DNA from 2 places in the Mesorhizobium sp. WSM3868 genome. Region 2 is predicted to be linked to the other one. Evidence: predicted binding sites of a transcription regulator. Region 2 holds the regulator's gene; the other holds the start of a gene.
The links. The regulator HrcA, encoded in region 2, represses chaperone genes, less so after heat shock. The targets are predictions, from matches to a motif close to GTTAGCACTCNCNNNNNGNGAGTGCTAAC.
Positions count from the first base shown of each region.

Region 1: a site for HrcA is predicted at 1,221-1,249, ahead of groES (co-chaperone GroES). Genes of this name have one in related genera too.

Region 1 covers NZ_NSGB01000030.1:3,137-10,555, forward strand. Annotated here, with positions in the region: gene CK221_RS28620 (Hsp20/alpha crystallin family protein) at 1-485, opposite strand, end outside; gene CK221_RS28625 (Hsp20 family protein) at 570-1,046, opposite strand; gene groES (co-chaperone GroES) at 1,395-1,709, shown strand; gene groL (chaperonin GroEL) at 1,762-3,390, shown strand; gene htpG (molecular chaperone HtpG) at 3,662-5,554, shown strand; gene CK221_RS28645 (ABC-F family ATP-binding cassette domain-containing protein) at 5,715-7,337, opposite strand.
Region 2 covers NZ_NSGB01000002.1:116,737-124,155, forward strand. Annotated here, with positions in the region: gene hemW (radical SAM family heme chaperone HemW) at 1-1,011, opposite strand, end outside; gene rdgB (RdgB/HAM1 family non-canonical purine NTP pyrophosphatase) at 1,008-1,685, opposite strand; gene CK221_RS03785 (VOC family protein) at 1,685-2,095, opposite strand; gene rph (ribonuclease PH) at 2,172-2,888, opposite strand; gene hrcA (heat-inducible transcriptional repressor HrcA) at 3,055-4,137, shown strand; gene CK221_RS03800 (hypothetical protein) at 4,169-4,366, shown strand; gene CK221_RS03805 (sorbosone dehydrogenase family protein) at 4,474-5,823, shown strand; gene CK221_RS03810 (LysE family translocator) at 5,936-6,553, shown strand; gene cysK (cysteine synthase A) at 6,742-7,419, shown strand, end outside.

The DNA.
Region 1 (7,419 bases), on a different contig from region 2:
GCCTGCGACTGCGCCTTCGCGGTCTTGGGCAGCATTACCGTCAGCACGCCGTTCTTGAAGCGGGCATCGATCTTGTCTTCTTCGATCTCGTAGCCCAGCGGGATGCGACGCTCGAAGCGGCCATAGACGCGCTCGGAGAACTGCCGCTCCTTGTCCTCCGTCTCGGAGCGCTTTTCACCCTTCAGCGTCAGCACGCCATCATCAAGCAGCACCTCGATGTCCTTCTCGTCCAGGCCCGGGACTTCGGCCGCCACCTTGATCTCCTTCTCGTTGTCGGAGATCTCAACGCTCGGCCAGCCGGCACCAAAGGCTGATACGCCGCCTAGGGATGGCAAGCCGGAACCGAAACCCCGGAAGACGTCGTCGAACAGCCGATTCACCTCGCGATGCAGCGACAGGAAAGGATCGCGTTCGCCGTCGCGGAAGACACTTGGAACCTGGTTGCCATTGTTTCGGCCCCAGGGAATCAGATCACGAACACTCATTTTTTCCTCCTTTCTGTTCATCCGGAAGACAAGGAAGCGCCGGGAACATCACCCGGCGCTTGGCGCAAAGCGCGGCGAGAAGGCTCAGGCCGCCTTGTTGTCGGCCTCGATTTTCTTTGTCGCGGCCTTTGGCGATGATTTGTCCGCCGTGATCTCGATCCGGCGCGGCTTCATTTCTTCCGGGATCTCGCGTTTGAGGTCGATTGTCAGCAGGCCGTTGACGAGGCTCGCATCGACGACCTTGACGTGATCGGCAAGCTCGAAGCGACGCTGGAATGCGCGGCCGGCAATGCCGCGATGCAGGTACTCGCCGTTATCCTCGCCTGCCTTTTGGCCAGAAACCATCAGCATGTTCTGCTCCTGGGTAATGGCCAGTTCGTCCTGGCTGAAGCCTGCCAGGGCCATGGTGATGCGGTAGTCGTCCTCGCCGCTCTTGGCGATATCGTAGGGCGGCCAGTTGTCAGCGGTTTCGATGCGGCTTGCGGTCTCGAGCGCGTTCAGCATTCGATCGAAGCCGATGCTCGACCGGAACAGGGGAGAAAAGTCGAAACTGGTTCTCATAGCTACATCCTCCATTGAGCAACATAGATACGAGGAGCGCCAAGGCAGCGGCGCTCCTTGACCTTGCCGGCCACTTCAGGCGCCGGCAGGTTCGATTTGGGAATTGATTCCTTTGCCGTCAAGGGGTCCGGGACGTGCCCGTCAAAGCTGCATAATTACCTTTGTTTTCACGGCGCTAGCACTCGGCTGTTGCGAGTGCCAAAAAATTTCTTGCGGCCTCTTGAAACCGGCGCGTGCAAAACCAAATCCACATGCGCGAGGCCGAAAAGGATCGCGAGCCCCGCTCCGGTCCTTCCGGTCCGGAGTGGAGGAACCTCTCAAAATCTGTTTGTCCCGAAGGAGAACGATATGAAGTTCCATCCATTGCATGACCGCGTTCTGGTCCGCCGCGTTGAGGCCGAGGAGAAGACGGCCGGCGGCATCATCATCCCGGACACGGCGAAGGAGAAGCCGCAGGAAGGCGAGATCATCGCCGTCGGTTCCGGCGCGCGCGACGAGAGCGGCAAGCTCATTCCCCTCGACGTCAAAGTCGGCGACCGCATCCTGTTCGGCAAGTGGTCCGGCACCGAGATCAAGCTCAACGGTGAAGACCTGCTCATCATGAAGGAAAGCGACGTGATGGGTGTGGTCGAGCAGACATCGGCGTTGGGAAAAGCGGCTTGAACCGGCCCACCCGATCCGGTGAATGAAAGCTGCCTGCTGAAGGAGTGTTCCAATGGCTGCCAAGGAAGTGAAATTCCATTCCGACGCCCGCGACCGCATGTTGCGCGGCGTCAATATTCTCGCCGACGCGGTGAAAGTCACCCTCGGCCCTAAGGGCCGCAATGTCGTCATCGACAAGTCGTTCGGCGCTCCGCGCATCACCAAGGACGGCGTCACTGTCGCCAAGGAGATCGAGCTCGAGGACAAGTTCGAGAACATGGGCGCGCAGATGGTGCGCGAGGTCGCCTCGAAAACCAGCGATATCGCCGGCGACGGCACGACCACCGCGACCGTTCTCGCCCAGGCCATCGTCAGGGAAGGTGCCAAGGCCGTTGCCGCCGGCATGAACCCCATGGATCTGAAGCGCGGCATCGACAAAGCCGTCGAGGCTATTGTTCAGGAGTTGAAGACCAACGCCCGCAAGGTGACCAGAAATGACGAGATCGCCCAGGTCGGCACGATTTCGGCCAATGGTGATGCCGAGATCGGCCGTTTCCTTGCTGAGGCGATGCAGAAGGTCGGCAACGAGGGCGTCATCACCGTCGAGGAAGCCAAGACCGCCGACACCGAGCTGGAAGTGGTCGAAGGCATGCAGTTCGATCGCGGTTATCTCTCGCCTTACTTCATCACCAATCAGGATAAGATGCGCGTCGAGCTCGAAGAGCCCTATGTGCTGATCCACGAGAAGAAGCTTTCCAACCTGCAGGCGCTGCTGCCGGTTCTGGAGGCGGTGGTTCAGTCGGCGAAGCCCCTGCTCATCATCGCGGAGGATGTCGAGGGCGAGGCGCTCGCGACGCTGGTGGTCAACAAGCTGCGCGGCGGCCTGAAGGTTGCGGCCGTCAAGGCTCCGGGCTTCGGCGACCGCCGCAAGGCCATGCTGGAGGACATCGCCATCCTCACCGGCGGCACCGCTATCAGCGAGGATCTCGGCATCAAGCTTGAGAACGTCACGCTGGAGATGCTCGGCCGCACCAAGAAAGTGGTGGTCGAGAAGGAGAACACCACGATCGTCGATGGCGCCGGCAAGAAGGAGGAGATCCAGGGCCGCGTCGCGCAGATCAAGTCGCAAATCGAGGAGACCACCTCGGACTACGATCGCGAGAAGCTGCAGGAGCGTCTGGCCAAGCTCGCCGGCGGCGTGGCTGTGATCCGCGTCGGCGGTTCGACGGAGGTCGAGGTCAGGGAGCGCAAGGACCGCGTCGACGATGCCATGCATGCGACGCGCGCGGCGGTCGAGGAAGGCATTCTTCCGGGCGGCGGCGTGGCGCTGCTCAGGGCCGCCAATGCGCTCGACGCGGTGGCTGCCGACAACCCCGACCAGAGATACGGCGTCGACATCGTGCGGCGCGCCATCGAGGCGCCGGCGCGTCAGATCGCCGAGAACAGCGGGGCGGAAGGCTCGATCATCGTCGGCAAGCTGCGCGAGAAGACCGATTTCGCCTATGGCTGGAACGCCCAGACCGGCGAGTATGGCGATCTTTTCAGCCAGGGCGTCATCGATCCGGCCAAGGTCGTGCGCACCGCGCTGCAGGATGCAGCCTCGATCGCCGGCCTGCTCGTCACCACCGAGGCGATGGTCGCCGAGAAGCCGAAGAAGGAAGCGGCACCCGCCATGCCCGCCGGCGCCGGCATGGACTTCTAGGACGCTGGGGAGGCGCGGCGCCGACACAGCCAATCTCCCCCGACAGGGTCCAATCGGGGGAGATTGGTCGTTAGGGCAAAAGGGAGCGCGAGGGAAACGGCACCCTTCTGAATTGACAAGAACCGGAAAAGCGAGAAAGCACTCCGCGACAGATCGGCTGGCGGGACGCGCCCCCTTTGTCCTGTCGGACATCTCCCCTCATCGGCGGAGATCGGCAGGTTCGACACGCCGCGGCGCGACGGGCCAGAGTTACTATGTGGGAAGATTCTGAATGACGACGGATACCAAGACGACGGAAACCAGGACATTCGAGGCGGATGTCTCGCGGCTGCTGCACATGATGGTGCATTCGGTCTATTCGGACCGGGACGTCTTCCTGCGCGAGCTGATCTCCAACGGCGCGGACGCGTGCGAGAAGCTGCGATTCGAAGCGATCACCCGCCCCGAACTGCTGGGCGAGGACGCAAAGCCGCGCATCACCATTTCGGCCGACCCCGACAACAAGCAGCTTGCCGTCGAGGACAACGGCATCGGCATGGGCCGCGAGGAGATGGCCGAGGCTCTGGGCACCATCGCACGCTCCGGCACCCGTGCCTTCATCGAGCGCGTCGAGGCCGGCAAGGCGACTGAGGACTCGCAACTCATCGGCCAGTTCGGCGTCGGCTTCTACTCCGCTTTCATGGTGGCCGATCATGTCGATGTCATCAGCCGGCAGGCCGGCAGCGAGGAAGCCTGGCGCTGGTCTTCCGACGGCAAGGGCACCTACGAGATCGCTCCCGTGCCGCTTGCGGCAGCTCCCAGGCGCGGCACGCGCGTCGTGCTGCATCTGATGGACGATGCGAGTTCCTACACCACGCCTTACCGGCTCGAAGGGCTGGCGAAGTCGCAGTCCGGCCACGTGCCGGTGCCGATCACGCTTGTTGAGAAGCCGGGCGCCGAGCCGCGCGATATCGCCGACGGCACGGCGCTATGGGTGAGGCCGAAGAGTGACATAAAGCCCGAGGAATATACCGACTTCTACCGCAGCATCGCCGGCCAGTATGACGAGCCGGCCGCCACCATCCACTTCCGCGCCGAGGGTCGGCACGAATACAGCGCGCTTGCCTTCGTGCCGGGCTCGCGTCCGTTCGATCTCTTCGACCAGGACCGCAAGGGTCGTATGAAGCTCTACGTGCGGCGCGTCTTCATCACCGACGATGCCGACGTGTTGCCGCGCTATCTGCGCTTCGTGCGCGGCCTGGTCGATTCCGCCGATCTGCCGCTCAACGTCTCGCGCGAGATGATCCAGGAAAACCCGCTGCCCGCCGCGATCCGCAAGGGTGTCACCAACCGCGTCCTCGGCGATCTTGGCAAACTCGCCGATAACGATGCCGAGGCCTACGCCAAGATCTGGGAGAATTTCGGCGTCGTGCTCAAGGAAGGCATCTACGAGGACTACGAGCGGCGCGAGCAGCTGCTGAAGCTCGCCCGCTTCCGCTCGACCGCTTCCGGCGAGACGCTGCGCAGCCTGGCCGATTATGTCGCCGCGATGAAGGAAGGGCAGAAGGCGATCTTCTTCATGGCCGGGGAAGACCGCGCCCGACTCGAGGTCTCGCCGCAGCTCGAAGGGTTCCGGGCGCGCGGCATCGAAGTGCTGCTTTTGACCGATCCGGTCGACAGTTTCTGGACGACGATGGCGCCGGAATTCGACGGCAAGCCGTTCAAATCGGTGACGCAGGGCGCGGCCGAACTGTCGGAGATCCCGCTGCTCGACACCGCGTCCAAGCCGGATGCCGAAATCTCGTCCGAAATCGCGACCTTCCTGGCCTTCGTGAAGACGGCGCTGGGAGACGAGCTCTCGGACGTGAAGGCCTCCGACCGCCTGACCGAAAGCGCGGTCTGCCTGGTCGCACCGGAGCACGGTCCCGACCGCCAGTTCGAGCGGCTGCTCAACGCCGCCGGCCGCCTCGACAAGGCGGCCAAGCCGATCCTCGAGATCAACCCGCGGCACGAGCGCGTCACGGCGCTGGCGAAGCTCGGCGACGGCGAGCGCGCTTTCAAGGAAGACGCCGCGCATCTGCTTTACGACGAGGCGCGCGTGCTGGACGGCGACAGGCCGGCCGATGCCAGGGCGTTTTCGGCGCGGCTTGCTCGCCTGATCGAGCGCGGTTTGGCGAGGGAGTAGTGGGGGCGTTGGGCGCCTCACGGAGCCCGGATCCTGCCGTGACTTCTCACGAGGAGGCGGCGCAAGGGTGAGATCGGTCGCGATCCTTCGCGCCCCCCTCTGTCCTGCCGACGGGTCAAGGCTTCTCCACGCTACTACGCTCGGAGGTCAGAGCGCCGCCCTACCCCCTCAGCCCCGGTGCCTCTTGCCCCGTCCTGGCGACATATTCCGTATAGCCGCCGCCATAGGTGTGGATGCCATCCGGCGTGAGCTCCAGCACGCGGTTCGATAGGGCGGACAGGAAATGGCGGTCGTGCGAGACGAACAGCATCGTGCCTTCATATTGCGCCAGCGCCTCGATCAGCATCTGCTTGGTCGCCATGTCGAGGTGGTTGGTCGGCTCGTCGAGCACCAGAAGGTTCGGCGGATCGAACAGCATCAGCGCCATGACCAGCCTTGCCTTCTCGCCGCCCGAGAGCACGCGGCACTTCTTCTCGATCTCGTCGCCGGAAAAGCCGAAGCAGCCGGCTAAAGCCCTGAGCGGCGCCTGGCCGGCCTGCGGGAAATTGTCTTCCAGCGTCTGAAACACGGTGCGCTCGCCGTCGAGCAGTTCCATGGCGTGCTGGGCGAAATAGCCCATCTTGACGCTCGGACCGCGCGCCACCGAGCCCTCATCCGGCTCGGAGGCGCCGGCCACGAGCTTCAAAAGCGTCGACTTGCCGGCGCCGTTGACGCCCATCACGCACCAGCGCTCGCGGCGGCGGATCTGGAAGTCGAGGCCGGCATAGATCGAGCGGCTGCCATAGGATTTGTGGATGCCCTTCAGCGTCGCCACGTCCTCGCCGCAGCGCGGCGCAGGCTGGAACTCGAAGGCCACCGTCTGGCGACGCTTGGGCGGCTCGATGCGGTCGATCTTGTCGAGCTTCTTCACCCGGCTCTGCACCTGGGCGGCGTGCGAGGCGCGCGCCTTGAAGCGCTCGATGAAGGCGATCTCCTTGGCAAGCATCGCCTGCTGGCGGTCGAACTGCGCCTGCAGCTGCTTGTCGGCCAGCGCCCGCTGCTCCTGGTAGAATTCGTAGTTGCCGGAATAGGAGGTGAGCCCGCCGGCGTCGATCTCGATCACCTTCGAAACGATGCGGTTCATGAACTCGCGGTCATGCGAGGTCATCAGCAGCGCGCCGTCATAGTCCTTGAGGAATTTCTCCAGCCAGATCAGGCTCTCAAGATCGAGATGGTTGCTCGGCTCGTCGAGCAGCATGACGTCGGGCCGCATCAGCAGGATACGGGCGAGCGCGACGCGCATCTTCCAGCCGCCGGAGAGTTTTGCAACGTCGCCGTCCATCATCTCCTGGGAGAAGCCGAGGCCGTCGAGCACCTCGCGGGCGCGGCCGTCGAGCGCATAGCCGTCGAGTTCCTCGAAGCGGTGCTGCAACTCGCCATAGCGCTCGATGATCGCGTCCATCTCGTCGGCGCGGTCGGGATCGCCCATGGCGTTCTCGAGCTCGCGCATCTCGGCTGCGACGGCGCTCACCGGGCCGGCGCCTTCCATCACCTCGGCGACGGCGCTCATCCCCTCCATGTCACCGACATCCTGACTGAAATAGCCGATGGTAACGCCGCGATCGACCGAGACTTGGCCTTCGTCCGGCTGCTCCTGGCCGATGATCATGCGGAAGAGCGTAGTCTTGCCGGCGCCGTTCGGGCCGACGAGGCCGACCTTCTCGCCCTTCTGCAGGGCGGCCGAGGCTTCGATGAAGACGATCTGACGGCCGTTCTGCTTGCCGATATTTTCGAGACGGATCATGGGGCGGCCCGGGAAACTGCGCTGAGATGGCGGGATTTGCCCGGGGCATACGCGAATGAGGCTGCGGAGGGAAGAGGCAGAA
Region 2 (7,419 bases):
GCCTTCGGCCAGCCGCAGCCCCATCAATAGGAACTCGTCGGCTTCTTCGGCGCGCGTCAGCACCTCGCCGCCGGTGACGCCATGGCCCCTGGCTTCGACCAGGTTGGCCCAGGTCTCAGGCATCTTTTCCGCGACCGTCACGGTACGGCGGCCGTTCTCGACGAAGCGGCCATGCGCGCCGGGTCCGACGCCGACATATTCGCCGTAGCGCCAATAAGTCAGGTTGTGCCGGCTTTCCGCGCCCGGCCGCGCGTGGTTGGAGATTTCGTAGGCCGGAAGGCCGTGCGCCGCGGTCACCTCCTGCGTCAGCGCGTAGAGGTCGGCGGCATGGTCGTTGTCGGGCAGGACGAATTTTCGCGCTGAGTGGAGTGCATGGAACGGCGTGCCCTCCTCGATCGTGAGCTGATAGAGCGACAGGTGGTCGGCGGCGTGCCCGATCGCTTCCTCAAGCTCTAAAGCCCAAGCCTCCGGCGTCTGGCCGGGCCGCGCATAGATCAGGTCGAAGGAGAGCCGCGGAAAGATTTCCCGCGCCAGCCCGATGGCGTGCAGCGCCTCCTCGACATTGTGCAGCCGACCGAGGAAGCGCAGGTCCTTGTCGTTCAGCGCCTGCACGCCGAGCGAGACGCGGTTGACGCCTGCCGCCCGATAACCGCGGAAGCGCTCCGCCTCGACCGAGGACGGGTTCGCCTCCAGCGTCACCTCGATCCCGGCAGGCACCGTCCAGTTCCTCGCTACGGCTTCCAGAACCGCTGACACCGTTTCCGGCTTCATCAGCGACGGCGTGCCGCCGCCGAGGAAGATGCTGGTCACCTCGCGCGGCCCGGTGCGGGCGCGCATGGTCTTCAGCTCCGTCTCGAAGGCACGCGCAAAACGCTCCTGGTCGACCGGCTGGTGGCGAACGTGGCTGTTGAAGTCGCAGTAAGGGCATTTGGCCGCGCAGAACGGCCAATGGATATAGACGCCGAAGCCGGGGCTGCGGTCGAGCGGCATGGTCTGGCCTGTCCCAATCATTTTGACCTGAGCCGCGCCACATCCAGCCGCGCCAAATCCAAGCGGGCCTGGGCAAACTTCTGGAAGGCGCGGGCGCGGTGCGACAGGGCTGTTGCCTGGCCGGGCTTCCAGCCATGCTTTTGCTCGGCGCTCATCTCGCCAAAAGTCTTGGCGAAGCCGTTGGGCAGGAACACCGGATCGTAGCCGAAGCCGAGCGTGCCGCGCGGCGGCCAGACCAGCGTGCCTTCGGCCTCGCCGCGGTAATATTCGGCCTCGCCATCGGGAAAGGCGAGGCAGATGACGGCGACGAAACGCCCGGTGCGCTGCGCCGGCTCGGTCGCGCCGACCTCCTGCAACGCCACTTCGGTGCGCTGCATGGCCATGCCGAAATCGCGTGTGCCGTCCGCCGTCTCGGCCCAGTTGGCTGTGTAGACGCCGGGCGCCCCGTCGAGCGCGTCGACGCAGAGCCCCGAATCGTCCGACAGCGCCGGCAGGCCGGTGGCCTTGGCCGCTGCATAGGCCTTGATATAGGCATTCTCCTCGAAGGTCGTGCCGGTCTCGTCCGGTTCCGGCAGGCCGTAATCCTTGGCCGACTTCGCCTCGAAGCCGAACGGGGCCATCAAGTCGGCGAATTCGCGCAGCTTGCCTTCATTGTGGCTGGCGACGACGATCTTTTGTCCGTTCAAAGAATGCATCAGAGACCCCAGATCCTTGGTTCGGCGAACTCGATCGAATTGCCCGAAGGGTCGCGGATATAGATCGAATGTCCGCCTTGCGGCCATTCGAAATCGCTTTCGATGGCGATGTTCTTGGCCGCCAGATGCTTGCACCATTCGGCGATCTCGGCCGCAGTCGCGGTGAAGCAAAGATGCCCTTCGCCGACCGTGCCGTGCGGCGGCACCTTCAGCTTGGCGTCGGGCGCCGGCGGAATTTTCGTCGCCTCGGCATTGAAGATGAGCAGCACGCCGTTGCCGCAGCGGAAGAAGACGTGGCGGCCTTCGACCTTGCCCAGCGGATCCAGGCCGAGGATGTCGCGGTAGAAGGCTTCGGCAGCGGTTAGGTCTGTGACGTAGAGCGCTGATTCCAGAATCGCGGAGGGAGTCACGAAGCACCCCCCTCTGCCCTGTCGGGCAGATGGCCGGCAGGCCAGAGGGGGGTGCCTAGGCTCGGCATTCGAAAACCTACGCCACCGCCATCTGCTGCAGGCTGACCAGCCGAGAAATACCCTTCTTGGCCAGTCCCATCAGTGCCGAAAACTGCTCTTCGGAGAAGGGCTCGCCTTCCGCCGTGCCCTGGATCTCGACGATGCCGCCCTTGCCGGTCATGACGAAATTGGCGTCGGTGCCGGCCGAGGAATCCTCGAGATAATCGAGATCGATGACCGGCTGTCCGTCATGGATGCCGCAGGAGATCGCCGCGACATGGTCCTTGAGCACCTTGGAAACGCTGGCCATCTGGCGCGCTTCCATCCAGCGCAGGCAATCGTATAGCGCCACCCAGCCGCCGGTGATCGAGGCGGTGCGGGTGCCGCCGTCGGCCTGGATGACGTCGCAGTCGACGGTGATCTGCTGTTCGCCCAGGGCCTGCAGGTCGACAACGGCGCGCAACGAACGACCGATCAGCCGCTGGATCTCCAGCGTGCGGCCGCCCTGCTTGCCGGCGGAAGCCTCGCGGCGCATCCGCTCGCCCGTCGAGCGCGGCAGCATGCCGTATTCGGCCGTAACCCAGCCCTTGCCGGAATTGCGCATCCAGGCCGGCACCTTTTCCTCCAGGCTCGCCGTGCACAGCACATGCGTGTCGCCGAACTTCACCAGGCACGAGCCTTCGGCATGCTTGGAGACGCCGCGCTCGAAGGAGATGGCGCGCATTTCGTCGGGCTGGCGTTTGGAGGGGCGCATTCGGCCTTCTTTCCTATGGTTTTGGATTCGTCGGCGGCTTGTAGACGCATGCGATGGATGGCGCAAAGGAAAAGGGCGCCAAGGAAACTCCGCGCACGCGAAAATGGCCCGGGTTGCGCCAGGGAGGCTTAAGTCTATATCTTTCGATAGGAGGTTTTTCGCTGGAATGAACAAGGCAGTCGATCCCGCATCGCAGCCGCCCGTGCTTCAGTCGCTCGACATGCGCTCGCGCGACATCTTCCGGCGGATTGTCGATTCCTATCTGCGCGACGGCGAGCCGGTCGGCTCGCGCAGCCTGTCGCGCATCCTGCCGTCGTCGCTGTCACCGGCCACCATCCGCAACGTGATGAGCGACCTCGAGCATCTGGGGCTGATCTACGCGCCGCATATCTCGGCCGGGCGCCTGCCGACCCAGACCGGCCTGCGCTTCTTCGTCGATGCCTTCATGGAGCTCGGCGATCTGTCGGACGACGAGCGCCGCGTCATCGAGGCGCAGGTGCGTGCCTCGGGCTCGGGCGCGACGCTGGAGCATATGCTGACAGAGGCCAGCCAGATGCTCTCCGGCATGTCGCGCGGCGCCGGCCTGGTGCTCGCCGCCAAGAACGAGGTGGCTCTGAAGCACATCGAGTTCATCCAGTTGGAACCCACCAAGGCGCTCGCCGTCCTCGTGTCGCAGAGCGGCGATGTCGAGAACCGCGTTGTCGACCTGCCGGCCGGTATCACCGTCTCGCAGCTGCACGAGGCCTCGAACTTCCTCAACGCCCATATCCGCGGCCGCACGCTGGCCGAGGCCCGGGTCGAGATCGCGCGCATCAAGGACGAGACCAGGGCGGCTCTCGACACGCTGTCGCAGGAACTGGTCGAGAAGGGCCTCGCGGTCTGGGCCGGCGCCGAAAGCGGCCTGCCGGCGCGCCTCATCGTGCGCGGCCGCGCCAATCTTCTGGAAAACGTCACCGCCCAGGCCGATCTCGAATTGCTGCGCCATCTGTTCGAGGATCTGGAAACGCAGGACGGACTGCTGCAGCTCCTCGACCTCGCCGAGGAAGGTCCGGGCGTGCGCATCTTCATCGGCTCGGAGAACAAGTTGTTTTCGCTGTCCGGTTCGTCGCTCGTGGTCGCGCCCTATCGCGACAAGGATGCGCGCGTCGTCGGCGCGCTCGGCGTCATCGGCCCGACGCGATTGAACTATGCCCGCATCGTCCCGATGGTCGACTATACGGCCCAGTTGATTTCGCGCATGCTGAGGTAGGCGAGCGGGAAACGTCGCAAGGAGGGTGGAAATGGCGCTGGAATCGTTCAAGGCCCAGATCAGCCTGCTGCTCGAGGAGATGGTGAACCAGCCGGAAGACGATCACGAGATCCAGGAGCTACTGCGCGAGAAGCTCAGGGAAATGCGCGCCATGGGCCTGCCGCTGCCGGCCGATCTGGTCGCGCTGGAAAAGCAGCTCGACGACGATCTGGATATCGAAGAGAGCTGAACTGCCGGCGCTTCCCGTCAAAATTTGCATGCCCGGCTTCTCTTTTGGAGAGCCTGGATATTCGCTGTCTGGTTGCTGATGCACGTTGGCGAATAACGGAGAACAGCATGATACGGATTGCCGGCCTTGCCGCCCTCGCCTTGCTCCTGGCCTCCGGCGCCGTCGCGCAACAGGCCGATCAGCCCTTGCTCACCGGCAAAAAGGCCTTCGGTGACTGGAAGGCCGACCGGCCCGGCGTGCGGCGCCTCATCAGGCCCGACGATCTCCCGAAGCCGAATGTCGCCGAATCCGCCTCGAACGGCGGCGGTGTCACCGATCGCCCCGAGGATGCCAAGCCAGCCCTTCCACCCGGCTTTTCGGCCGAGCTGGTGGCTTCGGGCATCAGCAGCCCGCGTGTCGTGCGCACGGCGCCGAACGGCGATCTCTTCGTCGCCGACAGCAGGGCGAACCAGGTCCGCGTCTATCGACTGGCCGAAGGCAGCGCCAAGCCCGCCGAGAAGTCGGTCTTTGCCAAAGGCCTGACCCGGCCCTACGGCATCGCCTTCTATCCGCTGGGCGACAAGCCGCAATGGGTCTATGTCGCCAACAGCAACAGCGTCGTCCGCTTTGCCTATCGCGACGGCGACCTCAAAGCTTCCGGCGAGCCCGAAACGATCGTCTCGGACATCCCGTCGAGCCATCACTGGACGCGCGACATCGCCTTTTCGCCCGACGGCAAAACGCTCTATCTCTCGGTCGGCTCGGGCTCGAATACCGCGGAGGGCATGGGAGCGAGGCCGAAGGGCGGCGTCGAAGAATGGGCGAGATCGGCACCGCTCGGCGCTACCTGGGGCGCGGAGGAAGGCCGAGCGGATGTGCTCGCTTTCGATCCTGACGGCAAGAACCGCAGGATGGTCGCCACCGGCCTGCGCAACTGCTCGGGCATGACGGTGCAGCCGGCCACGGGCGCGCTCTGGTGCGTCGTCAACGAACGCGACGAGCTCGGCGACAACGTGCCTTTCGAATATGCGACCGCCGTCAAGGAGGGAGCCTTCTATGGCTGGCCCTGGTACTACATCGGCGACAACGAGGATCCGCGCCACAAAGGCGCGCGGCCCGATCTCGCCGGCAAGGTCACGGTTCCGGACGTGCTGATCCAGGCACATTCGGCGCCGCTCAACATCGCCTTTTACGAGGGCGGCAACTTCCCGGCCGACTATAAGGGCGACGCCTTCGTCACCCTGCACGGCTCGTGGAACCGCAATGTCCGCACCGGCTACAAGGTGGTGCGGCTGAAGTTCAAGGACGGCAAGCCGACCGGCGAGTATGAGGATTTCGCCACCGGCTTCGTCATCGCGGACGATGCGGTCTGGGGCCGGCCGGTCGGTGTCGCGGTGGCGAAGGATGGATCGCTGATCCTGACCGAGGACGGCAACGGCACGATATGGCGCGTCACCTACGGCGACGGCCGGTCCTGAAGCGGCGCTGGTGCAACCGAATCCGGCCGCAAGGCAATTAACGCCGCCCCGACGCCGTGGTAGGAGGCCGCCGCTCTGGATCCCGATCTCGGGATAGCGTTGGGTTCAAACCATGACACTGACAGGATTTCTCGCCTACAGCGCCGCCCTCGGCGTCGCCGCCGCCATTCCGGGCCCCGGCGTGACGGCGCTTGTTGCCCGCGCGCTCGGCTCCGGCTTCCGTTCGTCGCTGGCTATGTCGTTCGGTCTCATGCTGGGCGACATTACCTACCTCACCGCCGTCGTGCTTGGCCTCGCCTTCGTCGCCCAGACCTTCGGCATGGTGTTTCTCGCCATCAAATGGGCGGGCGTCGCTTATCTCGCCTTCCTTGCCTGGCGCTTCTGGACGAGCGGCATCTCGCCCGAAACGGTCGAGGCGCGGAAGAGCAAGAGCGGCCTGGCGTCGAGCTTCATCGCCGGGCTGACGGTGACGCTCGGCAACCCGAAGACGATGATCTTCTATCTCGCCATCACGCCGACCATCGTCAATCTGAAGACGATCACGCCGGCCGACTACGGCATCCTCGTCGCGCTGACCGTCGTCGTGCTGTTCGTGGTGCTGGTCCCCTATCTGGCGCTGGCTGCCAAAGCGCGCTGGTTCCTGAAGTCGCCGCGCGCGCTGAAGGTGCTGAACCGCACCGCCGCCGGCTTCATGATGGGAGCGGCAGCCGCCATCGCGGCCCGTCAATAAGGCCCATTCTCAACCGGCCCCCATTTCGGGGAAAGCGTCCCCAAAACGGGCCGATCCAAAAAATGCATTTCCGGCGCGGGGAGGTTTTCAGCAATCGCCCCACTCGGAAATTTTGGGCGAGCAGCCTATCTTGCGCGGCTGAAAGCCTTATTCTGTTTGCCTATGCCTTTGCCTTGGGAGCGAAACCAATGAACAAGCCCGTCACCTCCGCGCGTGTCCCCGGCCGCGGCCGCATCTTCAACTCGATCACCGAGACGATTGGAGACACGCCGCTGGTGCGGCTGGATAAATTCGCCAAGGAGAAGGGCATCGTCGCCAACCTGCTGGCCAAGCTCGAATTCTTCAACCCGATCGCCTCGGTCAAGGACCGCATCGGGGTCTCGATGATCGAGGCTCTGGAGGAGGCCGGCAAGATTGCGCCGGGCAAGACCACGCTGATCGAGCCGACCTCCGGCAACACCGGCATCGCGCTGGCCTTCGCCGCCGCCGCCAAGGGTTACAAGCTGATCCTCACCATGCCGGAGACAATGTCGGTCGAACGTCGCAAGATGCTGGCGCTGCTCGGTGCCGAATTGGTGCTCACCGAAGGCCCGAAAGGCATGAAGGGCGCCATCGCCAAGGCCGACGAGCTTGCCGCGACGCTGCCCAACGCCATCATCCCGCAGCAGTTCGAGAACCCGGCCAATCCGGAAATCCACCGCCGCACCACGGCGGAGGAGGTCTGGAACGACACCAATGGCGAGGTTGACATCTTCGTGGCCGGCATCGGCACCGGCGGCACCATCACCGGCGTCGGCCAGGTGCTGAAGAAGCGCAAGCCTTCGCTGCATGTGGTGGCAGTCGAGCCGGAAGCCTCGCCGGTGCTC